3 regions of the Bacillus sp. CZDM1 genome follow, and region 3 is predicted to be linked to each of the others. Evidence: riboswitches for the same ligand, from Rfam matches in the RefSeq annotation. Region 3 holds a riboswitch; each other region holds the start of a gene.
The links. A riboswitch is a leader RNA that binds a small molecule or an ion and turns the genes downstream of it on or off. The one in region 3 is predicted to bind S-adenosylmethionine.
Positions count from the first base shown of each region.

Region 1 (5,995 bases), on a different contig from region 3:
AAAGAAGTGCAGCAGGTTAAAGTCGGAGTTTTATATAAACTTCCAAAAGCACGTAAGGTAAAGGAGAATCAGGCAAGTGAAGCTCCTTCCTATCAAATGACCAAGAATAGCTTTAAAGTGATTGGAAGCGAAGGCAAACGGGATGAACCTGAAGCTGAACCGAAGAAAGAACGAGGGTTTGGCCCAAGGCTTAAACGAGGGATTGAAAGAGGAATTTAACAAAGGCCCCCCGTACAATCATTCATGTACGGGGGTTATTTTTTCATAGGTTTTGATCGCAAATTCCTTGAAAGGTGTATTTGGAAGGGCTCTGAATTTCTCAACAGCCAGTTTGGCAGCTTGAACCGCCTCTTCCATCTCTCCAAGCTCTGAATGGCAAAGTGCCTTGTAAGAATACCTAATATAAAAGAGTGACAAGTCAAACGGATGGTGGGTGCTAGAAGGCGTCTCTACTTTTTCAAAATGAAGAATGGCTTCTGTATACTCTCCTAGCCCATAGAGCGACTTTCCTTTTTCAATTAGGTACAAAGATTCAACTATTTCCTCAACCTTTGGGTCTTCCAAATATTGATCAATGATTTCTAAGGCTTTCATGTACTCTTGATTCTCAGCATTAAGAGTCATGGCAACAATAAGGTCGTGGACGAGTATAGAAAGTAAATCATCCGCAAATTCACCGTACTGCTTTAACTTTCGTAAATACAGTTCTCTTCTTTCTTTATCGCCCAGCATCATAGCCTGGCCTGCACCAAGTCTGTATAAGTCATCAATACGATAAAAGATTTTATGCTCTTTTGAAAAAGCAATCGCCCTTTCCATCGTAACGGTGGCTGAACGATCATCTCCGACCGCATAGTGTAACACTGCTTCAGTATAGTCAAGGTCAACAGTGGTCATTGGATCCATATAGACATGATTGGATTCAATCTCTTCACGTTCCTTTACCAAATTTTCTAAAGCCTTTTGATACTCATGCTGAACGAAGTGCACCAGTTCACGAAAGATCGCAATTTGTGCGCGGTTGGCTGTTAAGTTCATCTTGTCATACATGGCCGCAGCTTGATCTAGGAATTCCTCCCAGCCTGATAATTCTTCTTCGTAAAGACTTCTGCTATAGATATCTAATAAGCGTGCTGATTCATATCCTTGGGGTAGATTTTTTATATAAGGTTCAATAAGAGTCAGCAGCTGTTTATATTTATCTGTCGTATTTTCCAATTTTTGATTATATAACGTTTCAGCCTTTTCAAGCGTTTCTCTTAATTCCTGTGTGCTGATTTCCTCTAATAAATCCGTTACCTCAACACCCAGCCCCTCAGCAATGTATACGAGGCTTTCCATAGAAGGCTTCGCTTTATTGTTTTCGATGAGACTGAGCATACCTTTCGTAAGCCCCTCACCTGCGAGTGCTTCTAGTGTCAGCTTTTTCTGCTTTCTAATTTTTCGTATTCGGTCTCCGAGCATCGACTGAACATCCTCCTACTTGTGAATAGTTTAATTATATTAAACATACCCACAAATGGGAAGCTGTAGCCAAAACGGGCTTAGATTTTGTTTAATTAAATTAAACTTTTTCTTGATTTGGTAAAAACTTCATGTTATGCTTTGTTTAATTAAATTAAACTTCTACAAAAATTCTAAGGAATGAGGAGATAGTGTGAATAATAGCACCATGTTGAAAAAAGCCACTTACCATCTTTGGACTTTTACCATAAGCAAACTGATTGCCTCTTTTGGTTCACAGGTATATTCATTTGCCATTAGTTTTTATATTTTGCAAGCCACAGGATCGGCGAAAAGTTTTGCACTAAACTTGATTTGCAATGTATTACCTCGTACCATCGCTGCACCATTTGCAGGTTATATCATCGATAAATATCCACGTAAAAGGATCGCGATTATCTCACAAATTGCAACTACCTTGGCTATCGGGGGATTGTTAGTCGTCAGTGTCACCTCTGGATTATCTTTAACAGCAATTTATATCACTACCTGCATCCTGTCCCTTACATCCATGTTTTCCAGCGTAGCATTCACCTCCTCCATAACAGGGCTTGTGGACGAAGCAAGAATTCAAAAAGCAATGTCTTTAAATCAAATGTCTGTATCCTTTGCGGCTATTGCCTCTCCAGCAGTCGGAGGACTTTTGTATGGAATCATTTCCATGCCGCTATTCCTGATTTTCTATATGGCCGCTTCTACCATCGCGATTGTTCTCGATGCCACGATGAATTTCACTTTGTTCGCTGCCCAAAAAGCTGAACCTGTGGAAAAGTCGAAAGAATCCATGTGGCAAGGAATGAAGGCGGGTGTATCTTATTTAAAATTACAGCCGATGTTGATGACCATTATCTGGATAGCCTTATTAGTTAATTTCCTTTTCAGCGCCTACCAGGTTGGATATTCCTTCATTCTTATTGAAAAATTAAAAATGCTTTCCCAGCATTTTGGTTTTACAGAAGGCGCCTTTGCCGTTGGCATGCTGCTGTTATCGATTTATCTCTCCATCCGGAAAGAGATAAGATTTCCGTTGCTGGTTTCAAAAAGGGGTATTCTTATCATGGGGGGCATCATGGGAAGTGCCACTTTCCCTTTACTCTTCACCATGTCTTACAACATCATGTTTGGCTACTACATTCTTCTTCAATTTGTTTTAGGCGTGTGCATTGTTTTCGTCAATACACCAACACAAGTAATGATGCAAAAACAAATTGCAGATGAATTTAAGGGACGTGTATTTTCCCTTATTGAAACAGTTGCCATGGCCTTATCACCATTAGGAATGGTGCTATATGGGTTTTTGTATGATATCTTCCCTGCACAATGGGTTCTGCTCCTGTCTTCTGGATTATGTGTGAGTGTAGTCCTTACTCTTTTAAGACCGACCGTCATAAGAAAGGTTCATCCGGAGATTGCAGTGAAAAATACAGTGAAGGAAAGTGCGGAAGCATTTTAATAAAGTGTAAATGTTCAATGTCAAAGGTACTGCTCCTTCCGTCCATAGGCGAGGATTATATTACCAAAAAGATAGTTACATGGGACTGATTTATTATTCTGGTAAATAAATAACTCCTTATTTGAATACGAATGTATTAACCCTAGAAAGGAGTGAGAATACCATGAGTGTGTTGGATCGCAGTCCTTTTTTATACTTCTTATGTATCCTGGCTGGTTTCGCTTTACTAAGAGTACCGCTAACAGGATTTTTTGCACCGCTTAGTCCATTAGTTATCCTTATCGGTGTCCTGGCTATCCTTTTATTCTCTCTTGTACTAATCATCCATGGGGTCCTTCATTTGGCTGGTAAAAGAAGGTAATTCTAAAAATAAGCAACATGAAAGAGAGCGAATTCATACGCTCTCTTTTCTCTTTATTTGAAGTCTGCGATAAAAAAAATATTATTTTTTCAAAATGCCTATCTATAGCATTTGAAAGCGTTTGTAAGATAACTGATTAAATATTATTTTAAAAATAGTATTTGACTTTTGAATTTTCCTACAGTAAATTAATTAACAAGTTCAAAAAATGAATAAAGTAAAAATACTTCTTATCAAGAGAGGTTGAGGGACTGGCCCTATGACACCTCGGCAGCGGAATTCTGATTCTGTGCCAAATCCAGCAAGTACGACTTGATAGATAAGAAGAGGACCTATGATTTTTTCAATTCGCCCTCTTCTTTTTCAAGAAGAGGTTTTTTATTTTTAACTGAATAATATTTCTTATCCAGAGAGGTTGAGGGACTGGCCCTATGACACCTCGGCAGCGGAACCAAATTGGTGACTGTGCCAAATCCAGCAGGCGGAAAATGCTTGAGAGATAAGAAGAGCTTCCTATGCATTGCATTGGCCAATCCTCTTCTTGTTTCTAGAAGAGGATTTTTTATTTATTTGATAAAGGAGCGATACACCATGATCGAATTTCAGAATCTTAAGAAGGTTTATGAGAGTGGCGGGCAGCAGGTTGCCGCGTTGAACGGAATTGATTTGAAGATTAATAAGGGAGAGATATTTGGAGTGATTGGCTTTAGTGGTGCTGGGAAAAGCTCACTTATCCGCTGTGTGAACTTACTAGAGCGTCCGACCTCTGGCAGTGTGATTGTTGATGGTCATAACCTCACTTCTATGTCTGTCAAAGAGGTCCGAGAGATTAAGAAAAATATTGGGATGGTTTTTCAGCACTTTAATCTATTAAACTCAAAAACAGTATTTGCAAACGTGGCAATGCCTCTGACACTTGCCAAAGTTCCTAAGGATGCGATTAAGAAGCGCGTTATGGAATTACTAGAATTTGTCGGGTTAGCAGACAAGGCGGACTATTATCCTGATCAGCTTTCCGGGGGACAAAAACAGCGTGTCGGAATCGCCAGAGCATTGGCAACACAGCCTTCCATTCTACTTTGCGATGAGGCAACATCTGCTCTCGATCCACAGACAACCAGCTCGATTTTGCAGCTGTTGAAAAAAATCAATAACGAATACAACATTACGATTCTAATTATCACCCACGAGATGGCGGTAATTAGAGAGATATGTGACCGGGTGGCCGTTATCGAAGCAGGGAAAATTATTGAAGAAGGCACAGTGTTTGATGTCTTTTCAGCACCCAAAACACAGACTGCCAAAAATTTTGTCAGCACAGTCATGAATGACCAGCTGCCTGATTCTATTAAAGAAATCATTCAAAAGCATGATGGAATGCAGCGGATTTTCCGAATTAATTTTGTCGGCAGCACCGCGGGTCAGCCATTATTGTCACAACTAGCCAAACAGTTTGATATTCATATCAATGTCTTGTTCGGCAATATTACCGAGCTTCAAGGAACTCCTTTTGGAAACCTCATTGTTGAGTTCCAGGGGTCTGATAAAGAAGTCATCCGAGCGTTAACCTATATCAACCAGAAGAAAATCAGCATAAAGGAAGTGACCGCACATGCTAGTTAATTCAGAGCAAATCATAGAAGCCTTAATTGAAACCATTCAAATGGTCGCTTTCTCTCTCTTGTTCTCAACCATCCTTGGTCTGCCGCTGGGAATCTTGTTAGTCGTAACTAGGAAAGGCCATCTGCTTCAGAATTTACCGTTCTTTACCGTCTTGAATGGGATCATTAACATTTTTCGTTCCGTCCCGTTCATTATTTTATTAGTGGCGATGATTCCCGTTACAAGATTAATAGTCGGTACATCGATTGGAACGGCGGCGGCAGTTGTTCCTCTGGTATTCTATTGCGGTCCCTATATTGCCAGATTAATAGAAAATTCATTGCTAGAAGTGGATCCAGGTGTCATTGAAGCAGCAGAGGCAATGGGTGCAACCCCTGGGCAAATTATTTTTAAATTTCTTATTCCAGAAGCACTAAGTTCACTTGTTTTAGCCTTAACGATAGCCACTATCGGATTAGTTGGTGCATCGGCAATGGCTGGGGCTGTCGGAGGCGGCGGGATTGGAGATTTAGCCATTACCTATGGCTACCAGCGTTTTGATACAGTCACAATGATGATTACAGTAGCAATTCTGATTGTAATGGTTCAAGGCCTGCAGTCATTTGGAAATATAGCAGCAAAGAAAATCAGACGAAGATAAACTAGGGGGAAATTAACGATGAAAAAACTTTTACTATCCATCATTATTATTACTTTGGCGATTATTAGCGCAGCCTGTGCTGAAAAAACATCAGAGGGTAAAGAATCAACTACCGTTAAGCTTGGTGTCAGCGGAACTGATACACGTATTTGGGATTTTGTAGCGAAAAAGGCTAAAAAAGAGGGAATCAATATCGAAATCGTTTCATTCTCTGATTACGTCGCTCCCAACACAGCTCTTGCAGAAGGCGAAATTGATGTGAATGCATTCCAAACGGTTGCCTATTTTGACGTATTTATTAAGGAACACAATTTAGACCTAGTGCCAATCGCGACAACGGTCCTTGCCCCAATGGGAATTTACTCTGAAAAATACAAAGATGTCAAAGACATTCCAGATGGTGCGAAAATTGCCC
Region 1 covers NZ_JBUESO010000007.1:76,091-82,085, forward strand. The annotation lists gene ACY3XC_RS17020 (ABC transporter permease subunit) at 1-219, shown strand, start outside; gene ACY3XC_RS17025 (helix-turn-helix domain-containing protein) at 238-1,464, opposite strand; gene ACY3XC_RS17030 (MFS transporter) at 1,658-2,956, shown strand; gene ACY3XC_RS17035 (hypothetical protein) at 3,120-3,317, shown strand; SAM riboswitch class I at 3,545-3,643, shown strand; SAM riboswitch class I at 3,717-3,823, shown strand; gene ACY3XC_RS17040 (methionine ABC transporter ATP-binding protein) at 3,909-4,940, shown strand; gene ACY3XC_RS17045 (methionine ABC transporter permease) at 4,930-5,580, shown strand; gene ACY3XC_RS17050 (MetQ/NlpA family ABC transporter substrate-binding protein) at 5,599-5,995, shown strand, end outside.
Region 1: it holds a riboswitch for S-adenosylmethionine, as region 3 does, so the genes downstream of both, ACY3XC_RS17040 (methionine ABC transporter ATP-binding protein) here and ACY3XC_RS23805 (homoserine dehydrogenase) in region 3, are expected to answer to the same signal.

Region 2 (5,995 bases), on a different contig from region 3:
CAGGCCAACTAGCTTAACTAGCTCCGCGACCTTTTTCTTTCTTTGCGGTCCATTTACTCCAGCGATTTCTAAAGGAAAAGCAATATTCTCACTAACTGTCCTTGACCAAAGCAGATTAAAATGCTGAAAGATCATACTAATTTCCTGACGTGCTTTTCTGAGCTGGCTGCCTCTAATTTTTGATATAACCCGACCAGCAACCGTAACAGAACCCGCTGTTGGAAGCTCTAGTCCATTAAGCATTCGTATTAAGGTACTTTTACCAGCACCGCTATATCCGATTACACCAAAAATTTCTCCTTCTTTTATCTCTAAGTTCACATCATCGACTGCTTTAAGCTGTCCCTGTTTAGAAGGGAACACTTTTTGGACATCTTTTATAGAAATCATTCCATCACCTACTTTTATCCAATTAAAAATGAATTGCAAAAACTTCAACCAGATTGTACTTCTTAAATATAGGGTTTGATTGTTTTCGTAAAAACATTCTTATAGTAGAAAAATAAAAAACCTTTCTGCATTGGGCAGAAAGGCATCATAAATAAAAACCTTTCTCCCATCTTCCAAAGCAATCGCTTTGTGTGAATTGGCACCATTTCAATATAAATATTGACGGTTGCCGGGCTTCATCGGGCACATCCCTCCACCTCTCTTGATAAGAGCTATAGCATTCTATATTTAATTATTACGTTCACGAATTTAAGCAATCATTTTGGTACGAAAGTAATCTTATCACGGATAAAAAGTAGTGTCAAACAAATTTTCTTCATATTTTGAATAAACATTAATCTTACTTTATGCTTTTGCTTTGATGGAAGAAACACCTGTGGCAGCCTCAATCGCTGATTCTAGATCTTCGATCAGGTCCTCCACATTTTCGATGCCAATGGAAAGTCGAATTAAATCCTCCGAAACACCCGCTGACTTTAGTCCTTCTGCATCTAGCTGCTGGTGAGTGGTGCTGGCAGGATGGATAATTAAGCTTTTTGCATCGCCAACATTCGCTACATGGGCAAAAAGTGTAATACAATCAATTAATTTTGCTCCTGCATCTCTTCCACCTTTTATACCAAAAACAATCATAGATCCTGCACCCTTAGGTAAATACTTACTTGCCAATTCATAATCAGGATGTGAAGTGTGACCAGGGTAAGATACCCACTCTACTGCAGGATGCTTTACTAAATAATTCACTACTTCCTTGGTATTAGCAACATGTTCCTTCATTCTGACATGCAGGGTTTCAAGACCGAGCGTGAATTGAAACGCGTTTTGTGGACTTAATGCAGGTCCTAAATCACGTAATAACTGAACACGTGCTTTAATAATATAGGCAACAGCACCTAATGCTTCTGCATATACAAGATCATGATAACTCGGGTCAGGAGTAGTAAAACCAGGGAATTTTGGTGAATTCCAATCAAACTTTCCTCCATCTACAATAACTCCGCCTGTTGAAGTGCCATTCCCTAAAAGCCATTTCGTCGCTGAATGAATTACAACATCTGCGCCATATTCTATCGGTCTGCATAGGTATGGTGTAGCAAAGGTATTATCAATAATTAATGGAACTCCTGCTTCATGAGCAATTTCTGCTACTTTTTCAATATCAAGAATTCTTAAAGATGGATTACCAATCGTTTCAGCAAATACAGCTTTTGTTTTATCATTGATTGCTGCGCGGAAGTTTTCCGGATTTTCCGGGTCAACAAACTTAACCTTGATTCCATATTTAGGAAGTGTAACAGCAAATAAATTGTATGTTCCACCATATAAATTGGATGCAGAAACGATTTCATCACCCGCTTCAGCAATATTTAGGATGGCCAAGGTAATCGCAGCCATTCCGCTCGCAACCGCTAGCGCCCCTACTCCACCTTCCAACAGAGCAACTCTTTCTTCGAAAACAGTTGTTGTCGGATTATGGATTCGAGTATATATGTATCCAGTTTCTTTCAATGCAAAAAGATTTGCTGCATGTTCCGTATTTTTAAATTGGTAGGCATTATTTTGGTAAATCGGTACGGCCCGTGCTCCTGTTACTGGGTCTGGTGCCAATCCGCCGTGAACACTCAAAGTTTCAAAACGATAATTTTTTTGATTTTCCCCCATACTAACACTCCTCCATTTTTTTTAATACTGAAACTTAAAACCCCCTCTTTAAGAAGAGGGGGTCTCTCTCCTTATCTGCCAGAGTAGTAACTCTGCTGGAATTAGCACCGTGTTGTCAAACCGGTTGCCGGGCATCGCAGGGCCAGTCCCTCCGCCTCTCTGGATAAGAATTTATTGAATTGTAAGATTAATTGAATATTTTAAAAGAATAATACACTAAATCATGGAAATCTTCAATACCTTTAGGAATAATTCCAATAAAAAAACAGATAACAAGTACCTGTTTTAGTTAAAATGATGTTTTATTTTTTCATATAAATACGGAACGGATTGAAAAGCATAGATTGTATCTGCTATCTCCCCATTTTTTATAAAAATAAGGCAGGGAACACTTTCAATTTCAAACTGTTTCGCAAGATCTGAGTGATAATTCAAATTGACTTTTCCGATTTGTACATCAATCATTTTCTCAATAATTTGGAGCATTCTTGATGCTACCTGACAAGTACCACATAAAGGGGTATAGAAGTAAATGAGTCCAGATGAATGATTTTTTAAAAATGTTGATACTTCATCAAGGTTCCAATCGTTCATTATTTTAACCCATCTCTAAAAATTCAGAATGAACATCGATATTAGCGCCTAAAAGAACGGTAGCTAGATGGTACACTGGAGCAGTTGCTACTTCGCGGTACATTCTGTCTATATAGATATGTTCGGCTTGAGGGAACTCCCTTTTCAATTGTTTGCGCAGCTTTTCACCAGCATCATCAGCATCAACAAGGATATAGACCTCTTTATCTTCAAGAGAATCAATTAATTCATCCAATTTTGACATACTAATGGTACCATTTGTACAAACAATGTCCATCGGTTCTTTCAGGATACTTTTTACCTTTTTCTTATCTGATTTTCCTTCAACAATCAGAACTTTATCACCATACGTATCACTCATCATTCATCACCTATACGAAAGAAAGTTATTTGTTGATGTTAACATATTCAATAAATTTAATAACGTGTCTATATGTTAACTATACCACGATTGACCTTTTGATAATAGGTGTTTGCTTGTAAGTACTTATACTAGCACCATCCACCATCATCACAATCTGTATATTTTGCATCTGGCTGTTCAGTAACTGTCACATTCTGAAAAATCTTCCGTTGCTCTACTTCAAATCGTTGATCTAATTGAAAAGTCATGTCCCCTGGTAACTGTATCTTACCAATAGAGGTATTATCTAGAAATAATTCCATCTCACCATTTTTCATTTTACCAACTACTCGATCTGTCACATCAATTTTCTGCTGTTTCAATGTCATTCCAAGATCCCCTTTTAATTAAAGTTTATTCTATTATCCCCTAGATTTAGAATATACAAGATGCGAAATTTTCCCATTAAAAAAACACCTTGAGGATCAAGGTGTTTTGGTATTATTAGTCTTCTTTAATCATTGCTTCATATTGTTCTGCTGTCATTAAGTTGTCCAATTCACTGCTATTAGAAGGCTCAATGACAATCATCCAAGCTTTTTCATATGGAGAATCGTTTACGAATTCAGGACTGTCACTTAAATCTTCATTCACCTCAACAACCTTACCACTTAGCGGCGCATATAATTCAGAAACTGTTTTCACAGATTCAACACTGCCAAAAGGCTCATCAGCAGTCACTTCATCGCCCACTTCAGGAAGCTCAACGAAAACGATATCGCCTAACTCAGATTGTGCAAAATGAGTGATCCCTACACGGACTGTTTCTCCTTCAAGTTTTACCCACTCATGTTCTTCAGAATAACGCAATTCCTTTGGTGTAGTCATTACAAAATCCCTCCATTATTTTCTAAAAATCAATGATCGATATAAATCGATTTTACCTTAATTACTTTTTGAAAAGTATAGATATGCTCATAACCACATTTTTTCATACTCTTCTTCTTTGAAACCTACTGTTACCTTTTCCCCATCTGTTAATAATGGTCTTTTGATTAGCATCCCATCCGAGGCTAACAAATCTAGCAGCTCATCTTCTGAAGCAGTGGATATTTTATCCTTAATCCCCAGTTCACGATACTTTTGCCCGCTTGTATTAAAGAACTTCTTTAATTCAATGCTGCTTTTTTCGTAATAATCCTGAAGTTCTGCCTTAGTCGGTGGGTTTTCAACAATATGTATTTCTTTGTAGGCAAGCTGATGTGCATCCAGCCATTTCTTTGCATTTCGACATGTACCACATTTCGGATACCAGTAAAAAGTAAGAGACATCTGTTCCCCCTCCTTTGCACAAAACATCAATGACATCATTCGTCACTTGAATAGTAACATAACAGGAAAAAAAGTAAAAATGCTTCCCTTACAAAAATTCGACTAATTCTGCAAATTTCCTGCTAAACCAATAGAAAAATTTAGACTCCCAGCAAATACCGGGAGCCTAAAGTTTATTTATTAAACAATATATCGTTCAGCTTCAATCAGAACATCAGCCGCTTCACGCTTCTTACCAATTACATTGATTGGTGTGTGGCGTGTGAGTTTGCGAAGTGCTGAAACTAGCATACGAAGAGTATCGCCTTGTTCAGTTGCAACCAATGTTTCTTTAGCATGCTGCTCAATTTCGTTAAAAGCTTCTTGACAGAAGATTTGAGTATAAAGAAGCTTTTGTTTATTTTTCTCAAGACCCGTCTTCGCGATTGCCTTTTCCGTACGTAATACGACAGATTCCATTGCATAAGCATTGGAAACAATATCTGCAATATTTGATAAGATTTCTTGTTCTTTATCAAGTGCTTTACCAAATTTTTGTGCAGCTAAACCAGCAGCTAACAAGCCGATTTTCTTGGCATTGCTAACTAAATGTTTTTCTTGTGCAAGCGGCTCATCTCCTGGCTCTTCAGGCATTAACATCATAATTTCTTCTTGAAGCGCCATGGCTTTTTGGAATAATGGGAGTTCTCCTTTGAAAGCCTTTTTAATAAAGGTTCCAGGTACTAGCAAACGGTTAATTTCATTTGTACCTTCGAAAATACGATTAATGCGTGAATCACGGTACGCTCTTTCAATCGTATACTCTTGCATGAAGCCGTATCCACCATGAATTTGGACGCCTTCATCCACTACGTAATCTAATACTTCACTAGCAAAGAATTTATTAACGGAACACTCAATCGCATATTCAGCAATCGAATTAGCTACTAATTTAATGTCCTTCTGCTCTTCCGTTGTAAGCTTTCCTTGGTTATCTTCATAAAGTCCAATCGTACGGTAGACAGAGCTCTCTGCAGCATAGATTTTAGATGCCATTGTACCGAACTTTTCTTTTGTTAAATTAAATTGAGAAATAGCTGTGTTAAATTGCTTACGGCCATTTGCATATTTAACGGCTAATTCAAATGCATTTTTAGAACCGCCAACACCGCCAACAGCTAATTTATAGCGCCCGATATTTAGGATATTAAACGCAATGACGTGCCCTTTTCCATATTCACCGAGTAAGTTTTCTACAGGAACCGGTACATCTTCTAAAATAAGAGTACGTGTGGAAGAGCTCTTAATCCCCATTTTCTTCTCTTCAGCTCCAGTTGAAACTCCAGGGAAATCCCGTTCAACAATGAATGCTGTAAAATGTTCACCATCAATTTTTGTATAGACAACAAATACGTCAGCAAAACCCGCATTGGTAATCCATTGCTTTTCGCCGTTAAGAATGTAATGAGTACCTGCTGCATTCAATTTTGCTGTTGTTCTTGCACCAAGAGCATCAGAACCTGAACCTGGTTCAGTTAAAGCGTAAGCGGCAATTTTTTCACCTGAAGCAAGGGCAGGTAAATATTTCTTCTTTTGCTCTTCGTTTCCAAATAAAACGATCGGCAGTGAGCCGAT
Region 2 covers NZ_JBUESO010000005.1:224,702-230,696, reverse strand. The annotation lists gene ACY3XC_RS13775 (methionine ABC transporter ATP-binding protein) at 1-390, opposite strand, end outside; SAM riboswitch class I at 554-662, opposite strand; gene ACY3XC_RS13770 (O-acetylhomoserine aminocarboxypropyltransferase/cysteine synthase family protein) at 796-2,112, opposite strand; SAM riboswitch class I at 2,181-2,282, opposite strand; gene ACY3XC_RS13765 (thioredoxin family protein) at 2,398-2,706, opposite strand; gene ACY3XC_RS13760 (toprim domain-containing protein) at 2,711-3,067, opposite strand; gene ACY3XC_RS13755 (YusG family protein) at 3,199-3,438, opposite strand; gene gcvH (glycine cleavage system protein GcvH) at 3,554-3,937, opposite strand; gene ACY3XC_RS13745 (arsenate reductase family protein) at 4,025-4,381, opposite strand; gene ACY3XC_RS13740 (acyl-CoA dehydrogenase family protein) at 4,562-5,995, opposite strand, start outside.
Region 2: it holds a riboswitch for S-adenosylmethionine, as region 3 does, so the genes downstream of both, ACY3XC_RS13770 (O-acetylhomoserine aminocarboxypropyltransferase/cysteine synthase family protein) here and ACY3XC_RS23805 (homoserine dehydrogenase) in region 3, are expected to answer to the same signal.

Region 3 (5,995 bases):
ATATTCTCCTGGCACGACGGTATTGTTCAATAACCTTTCTTGTGATTGCATGCCGACCTTAAGTATTGCTTAATAAATTAAAAAATTCTTCAAAATAATGCTTAACCCATATGATTTTTCACATGAACTGATGCATAAGCTAAAGTGTAGCCGAAGCCCCATAGCTTTCCATTGCACATTCGCCTTAATGAAGAAAAGTCTCGAACAAAAAAAGCCCTTGTAGGGCTTTTTTGTATTCTAATATAAGCGTAATTGTCTTTTCTTAAAAACAGATAACAGCTCCAACGATGATTAACAAGATAAACAATACAACGATTAAAATAAAATCGTCACAGCGGTCTGTACCGCCGTAGCCATAACCACAGCAAGCACCTAATCCACCGTGTCCACCATATCCAAACATTTTATAGCCCTCCTTTAAACTTATTCCTTACAAAATATGTTGAGAAATTAAGGAGGGAAGGGCTCTTTCACTAGAATTTTGTGAGGACGAACTCATAACTTATTACGAAATCTGCATTATGCAGCGAATTTCATACATAGTCCGCAAAGCCAAAAATTTCTCACAAAAAAGGTGACTAAATTTAAACTAGCCGCCTTTTCCATTTCAATAATTCAAATTAGTACTTGAAAGACATGAAAGAAGTTCCTACAATGATTAGGAGAATAAACAATACAACGATTAACGCAAAAGACTTTCCAGATCCGTCGCTCATACATAACACCTCCAGAAATGAGTTTACTTGTAAAAATCGTACCGTTCGGTTAATTCAACATTTATCAGAAGCTTGCAAGTACAATAATTAAAAGAATAAACAATACAACAATTAATACAAAGGAATTGCCGCCGTAGCCATAACCGCCGTTGTATCCAGAACACCACCACATATCTTTTCACCACCACTTAAATACTTGTAAGAAAAACAATTTCACTATGTATATATATTTCAGTAGTACAAGAGTGGTTTGGACAAATATCATATTTTGGACAAAATCAACAGTCGCCATAAAAATGCAAAAAACGTCTGCAATACATGCAAACGTTCTTTAGGAGGTACACCCTTATGAAAGAGGTTGTGGATGGTGCTATGGTGGGTAATATAACTTATGCGTTCATAATAAAGGTGAATGGACAAGTGCTGATTAAAAGTAAATAATTCAATAAAGTTTTATCTTGATCCTGTAATTTTTCATTTGAATGTAATACCCATGTAATTTCCAATCAAAAGGAGTTAGAGAAATTACATCTCAATCTAACAAGAACAATTAGAAAGGTATAAAAAAGATCATATTAATTTGTAAGAGGCTAAGTATGATTTAAAATTTTCATAAAATTAAGTTGACTCTGACTGTTTACCCTGATAATATTTGTATTAATTTAATAAGTCTTATCAAGAGTGGCAGAGGGAAAGGCCCTGTGAAGCCCGGCAACCTTCAAACAAATGTTTGAAAAGGTGCTAAGTCCTTCAAAGTATTTTACTTTGAGAGATAAGTGACGGAATTTTTTTTATGGAGCCGCTCTATCTCAGTGATAGAGCGGCTTTTATTTTTCCACTTTTCTTAAAGACTTATATTTCTTTATTTTTGAAAGGAGTCAACAATGACAAGAATTAGAGTGGCATTATTAGGATTAGGTACAGTAGGGTATGGGACTTATACCGCATTAATGAATCGAGAGGAACGATTATCTTCACTAGCGGGGAAATCCTTTGAAATCATAGGTATCTTAATTAAAAATAAAGAAAAGCCTCGCTCCATTGATGAAAATGTTATGATTACGACAAGCTTCGATGAAATGATAGAAAAGGGTAATCCAGATGTAGTTATAGAGGCTATGGGCGGAATTGAACCTGCTTTATCGTATATAAAACAAGCGCTTCAGAATGGCTGTCATGTAGTCTCAGCAAATAAAGAATTAATTGCAAGTCATGGAAAAGAAATAAGGGAAATAGCTCACACGAACGGGGTGCGATTTATTTACGAAGCAAGTGTTGGCGGTGGAATTCCTGTTTTAAGAACCATTAAAGAGCTGCTCGGTGGAAATCAAATTGAGAGCGTAGAAGCTATTTTAAATGGAACAACAAATTTCATTTTAAGTCATATGAGAACAACAGGTGATTCCTTTCCAGAATCCCTTGAACTTGCTCAGCAGAAAGGATATGCAGAACCTGATCCAACGAATGATATTGAAGGCTTAGATGCATTTTATAAAGCGATGGTATTAAGCGAGTGGATCTTTGGAGAACAACCTGCTTGGGAACAAGTGACCGTACAAGGAATAAAAGGTATTTCGCATGAGGAAATCTTATTAGCAGATCAGCTTGGACTTCGCCTTAAGCATTTAGTACTTATTGACAGTCATTTGAATGTAGAAGTAAAGCCTGTATTCGTTGACAAGGATCATCCTTTACACGGAGTCGAAAATGTTGATAATGCCCTTCGAATAAAGACAGATTTGCTTGGATACTTAACTTTACAAGGAGCAGGCGCTGGAGCAGAAGCTACTGCAAGTGCGGTTATTGAAGACTTATTATCAATCTATCTGACAAGGGAAAACAAAAATTATCAATATTCAAGAATTACAAAGAACACATACGAAAATGAAGCAGTAACTCAAAAAGTTTATTTATTATTCTATCAATCCACCAACTTACAAAAAGAAATAATTTCACAACTACATGCTCAGGGCGACATTATTAAAACAGATCAAAGCTCTATCTTAAAGAAAGCTTACATTCTTTTTAAAGGTGATTTGACACACTATGAACACCCTTTACTCCTAAACAAATATGAGGTTAAAATCTATAATCAAAGCACAAGTACTCTTTTAATCCAGCCGGAAAAAGTGAAATTATGAGGTATCACCGTGGACACCCTTGCGTTAAGCTACTGTTACTTCTGCCTTCACAGTTCGGGACTTGCACCCTATAGACTGCACCCATGCTAAGGCGCACAAATAAAATAGCCAATGCTTAAAAAGCTTGGCTATTTGTCATTTCTTTATTTACTTTTTAAATTATCAAATGTATTTGCATTCAGAATTACTTTCAATCTAATTAAGTACTAATGTGATTCCAAGAGCATCGTTTTACTTAACAGAAAATTAGCAAAAACAGGGTTGATCTTTTTCCCAAATTGAGCTCGAACTTCATTTTCAAGAGCTTCCACGCCCAAATATACTAACCTACTGTCATCTTTGTGTTTTTGAATGCGCTCCACCTTTGAAATTAAACTGTTATAGATTCCGTCATTCATGATCCAGCCGTTTTGATAGCCGAAATCGATAACTTGATCTAACCGTTCAATATCATTCATCTCATCCACTTGGAATTTCACAACGTGCGATTTACCGATAGCTCCGGCAACATTGACCTCTACTTTAATCGTAGGAGATGTTTGCAGAACGTTTACGGTGTCATCTTTACTAATGACAGATAATCCTGTTTTATCCAATTCAATGATGACTGTGTTTTGCTTCTGTGTTGGATCCGAAACAGACAGTGTCAATTCTCCTTTTTCCTCCTTCACCATTACAGAGGAAGGATTCTCAGCTGTGATGATATCTGCCGTTCCAGCAGCAAAAAAGTTGGCAGCGGTTATTCCAAGCGTCGTTTCTTTAACTGAATGAACATTCTTTGTATTGCTTAAGATCGTTACATTTGGATTCTGGCTGTATGATTCTACATCTTCTTTATTTTTATTTGGAAGCAGTACATACGAATAGGACACCCTAAAGAAACTAATAATCTTTTAAAAACTAATAATCAAAAGAGTACTAAACGTAACGAATCGCCGATTGAACTCGATCACACTTTTGTTAGTAATAAAGTTCCACAAGCATTTGTCCAGCTTGTAAAATACTTCTTCTCGGATGCGAAAATGATTGAAGAATACTGGCATATGGTGCAAATCGCTGCTTTTCGATTTTCAATGTAACCAACACACAGAGGACGTTCTCGCTATCGCGATTCAGTCTTTTAAGCAACTAATACGAAAATTAAAATCTACCAAACTGGTAGTAAAACCGATTGCCTTCTTTTATGGAATCTTAACTAACAAATTAAAAGAACTCTATCTCGAACAATTATCTGAAAACAGATGTGAGAGTAATCCTTTGCGTTATGTGCTCGGAAACGGCGAAGTCATGTACTATGATTGGCTGCACACAGAGTCATAATTTATGGAAGTGGCGATTCATAACCGTCATTGCAATCCATATTCAAACAATCTGCCTTTGTTTTTTCTTTAACATCGTACTCAGTTTGTCAATGAACTAGCTGACCCTTATCTTATGGAATCACTAAAACCTCTTTTTATCGACAAAGTCTGCTAACAATATTCCCAATCAATCGTTTGATTAAAAGAGCCTAAAACTGTTTTGATAAACGGAATTAGAATTGTTTTCCGGGAAATTTTTTGTCGAGGATTAGAACAGTTCCTTAAGACAAGCTATCAGTAACTTTCAGCAAAGGTTAGATTTTTACAATAGCAGACTAGAAATGACATGAATGGGTTTACTCAAAACGTTTGATTAGTTTGGGGAGGAATACAGTAGTAGCATGGATTTCCGTTAATAATTAAGTGCGAGGATTGTGGGACCTCAAAATCAAATTTTACAACTTGTCTTTTGAGTGTTCTGTTGATTTGAGAAAGATTGTTATAGTTATCTGCTCGTCCTATTCTTTTCTCTTGCTAAACACTCACTGGAATAAATAATAAATGAACCAATGGTGTCTTTTTCTGCTAGTTAAAAAATTTCTTTCTTATAAATAGCATTTCGCGTACTACAGTACGTGGATGGATTTTGATAGTCATAATGTAATGGTCTCCTTCAAGGAACAACTTAATGGATTTGCGAGAGAAAGCAATCTCATTTGGAAATGTCGCTTTGGTGAGGAAAGAGAAAAAGAAAAACCAAATCCTATTTATTCAAACTAAAACTAGATGCAGTTAAGAGAGTGAAAGCTGGTGAAAGATTAACGACAAGCTTTTGATCGGTAAAATCTTCACCAAAGTGATAAAGTGCAGCTAACACACGTTCTCTAGACTCCTTAACAGAAGCATCCGGCAACCCTACAATCACCATCGACTCCTTACCTGGAGATATCCTCACTTGCCCTTGAACCCGATAACCCTCAAGCCCTTTTAAACCAATACTAGAAACATTGACCGTCATAAAACAGCCTCCAAGCATAATTTTTTTAAAGTTAGGAAAATAAACACAGGATTAACATAAATGTCTACGGTGGAGATAGATGAATAATGAATGAAATAAAATAATAGCGGTTCGTGATGAAGATATTAAAGATATAGTTGAAGAATTATACGAAGTATTTCTTTGCTATATTTCTACAAAATATTCGAAAATCCTGCATAGAGTATGGAAAAAATAAAATAAAATGCCATTTAGATAAATGTTTCGTTTATTAAAAGGTTATCAATCCTCGAACATAATCCGAGGAATACCAGTGCATGGAGAGGTTGAATCCCTTCTCTCCTGGAATAATTTTGTGTATAATGGACATATAATAAAAAAGAGAAGTGCTGGTAACACTTCTCCATGCAGCTTCTACCGTCAGGGTAGTGGTTGTCAATGTTTATATTTTATCTGAACCACCCTTGTGCTTGCGACGGCGTAGGGTGGTTTTCCTGTCTTCTAGAACATTCTTCCGAAAAAAATATGCGCAAACTTCCCGCACCATTCCCTTCAGAACCTCTCGTAGAATTTCAAGAAATGTTTCCATGATTATCACCTCCTTCCGCAATTACGGAAAGAAGACTGACAACCAACACCCCAACAATATTCAACTGCAACTACATTCTATCAGTGTTTAGCTATCTAACAACCTATCAATCTTCGACAAATATCGGGGAGTGACAGGCACCAGAATTTAGAATTTTAAGTGGGGAGGGTAAGAATCTTCTTCCGTATAGCAGACGAAAGGATTTCCAACATCCGTTCCCGAAATAAGGAAATTTTATAAATAAGGATGAA
Region 3 covers NZ_JBUESO010000014.1:29,491-35,485, reverse strand. The annotation lists gene ACY3XC_RS23820 (YjcZ family sporulation protein) at 263-403, opposite strand; gene ACY3XC_RS23815 (YjcZ family sporulation protein) at 621-716, opposite strand; gene ACY3XC_RS23810 (YjcZ family sporulation protein) at 781-888, opposite strand; SAM riboswitch class I at 1,386-1,495, shown strand; gene ACY3XC_RS23805 (homoserine dehydrogenase) at 1,601-2,857, shown strand; gene ACY3XC_RS23800 (polysaccharide lyase beta-sandwich domain-containing protein) at 3,064-3,729, opposite strand; gene ACY3XC_RS23795 (hypothetical protein) at 3,884-4,177, shown strand; gene ACY3XC_RS23790 (magnesium chelatase domain-containing protein) at 4,922-5,176, opposite strand; gene ACY3XC_RS23785 (hypothetical protein) at 5,598-5,744, opposite strand.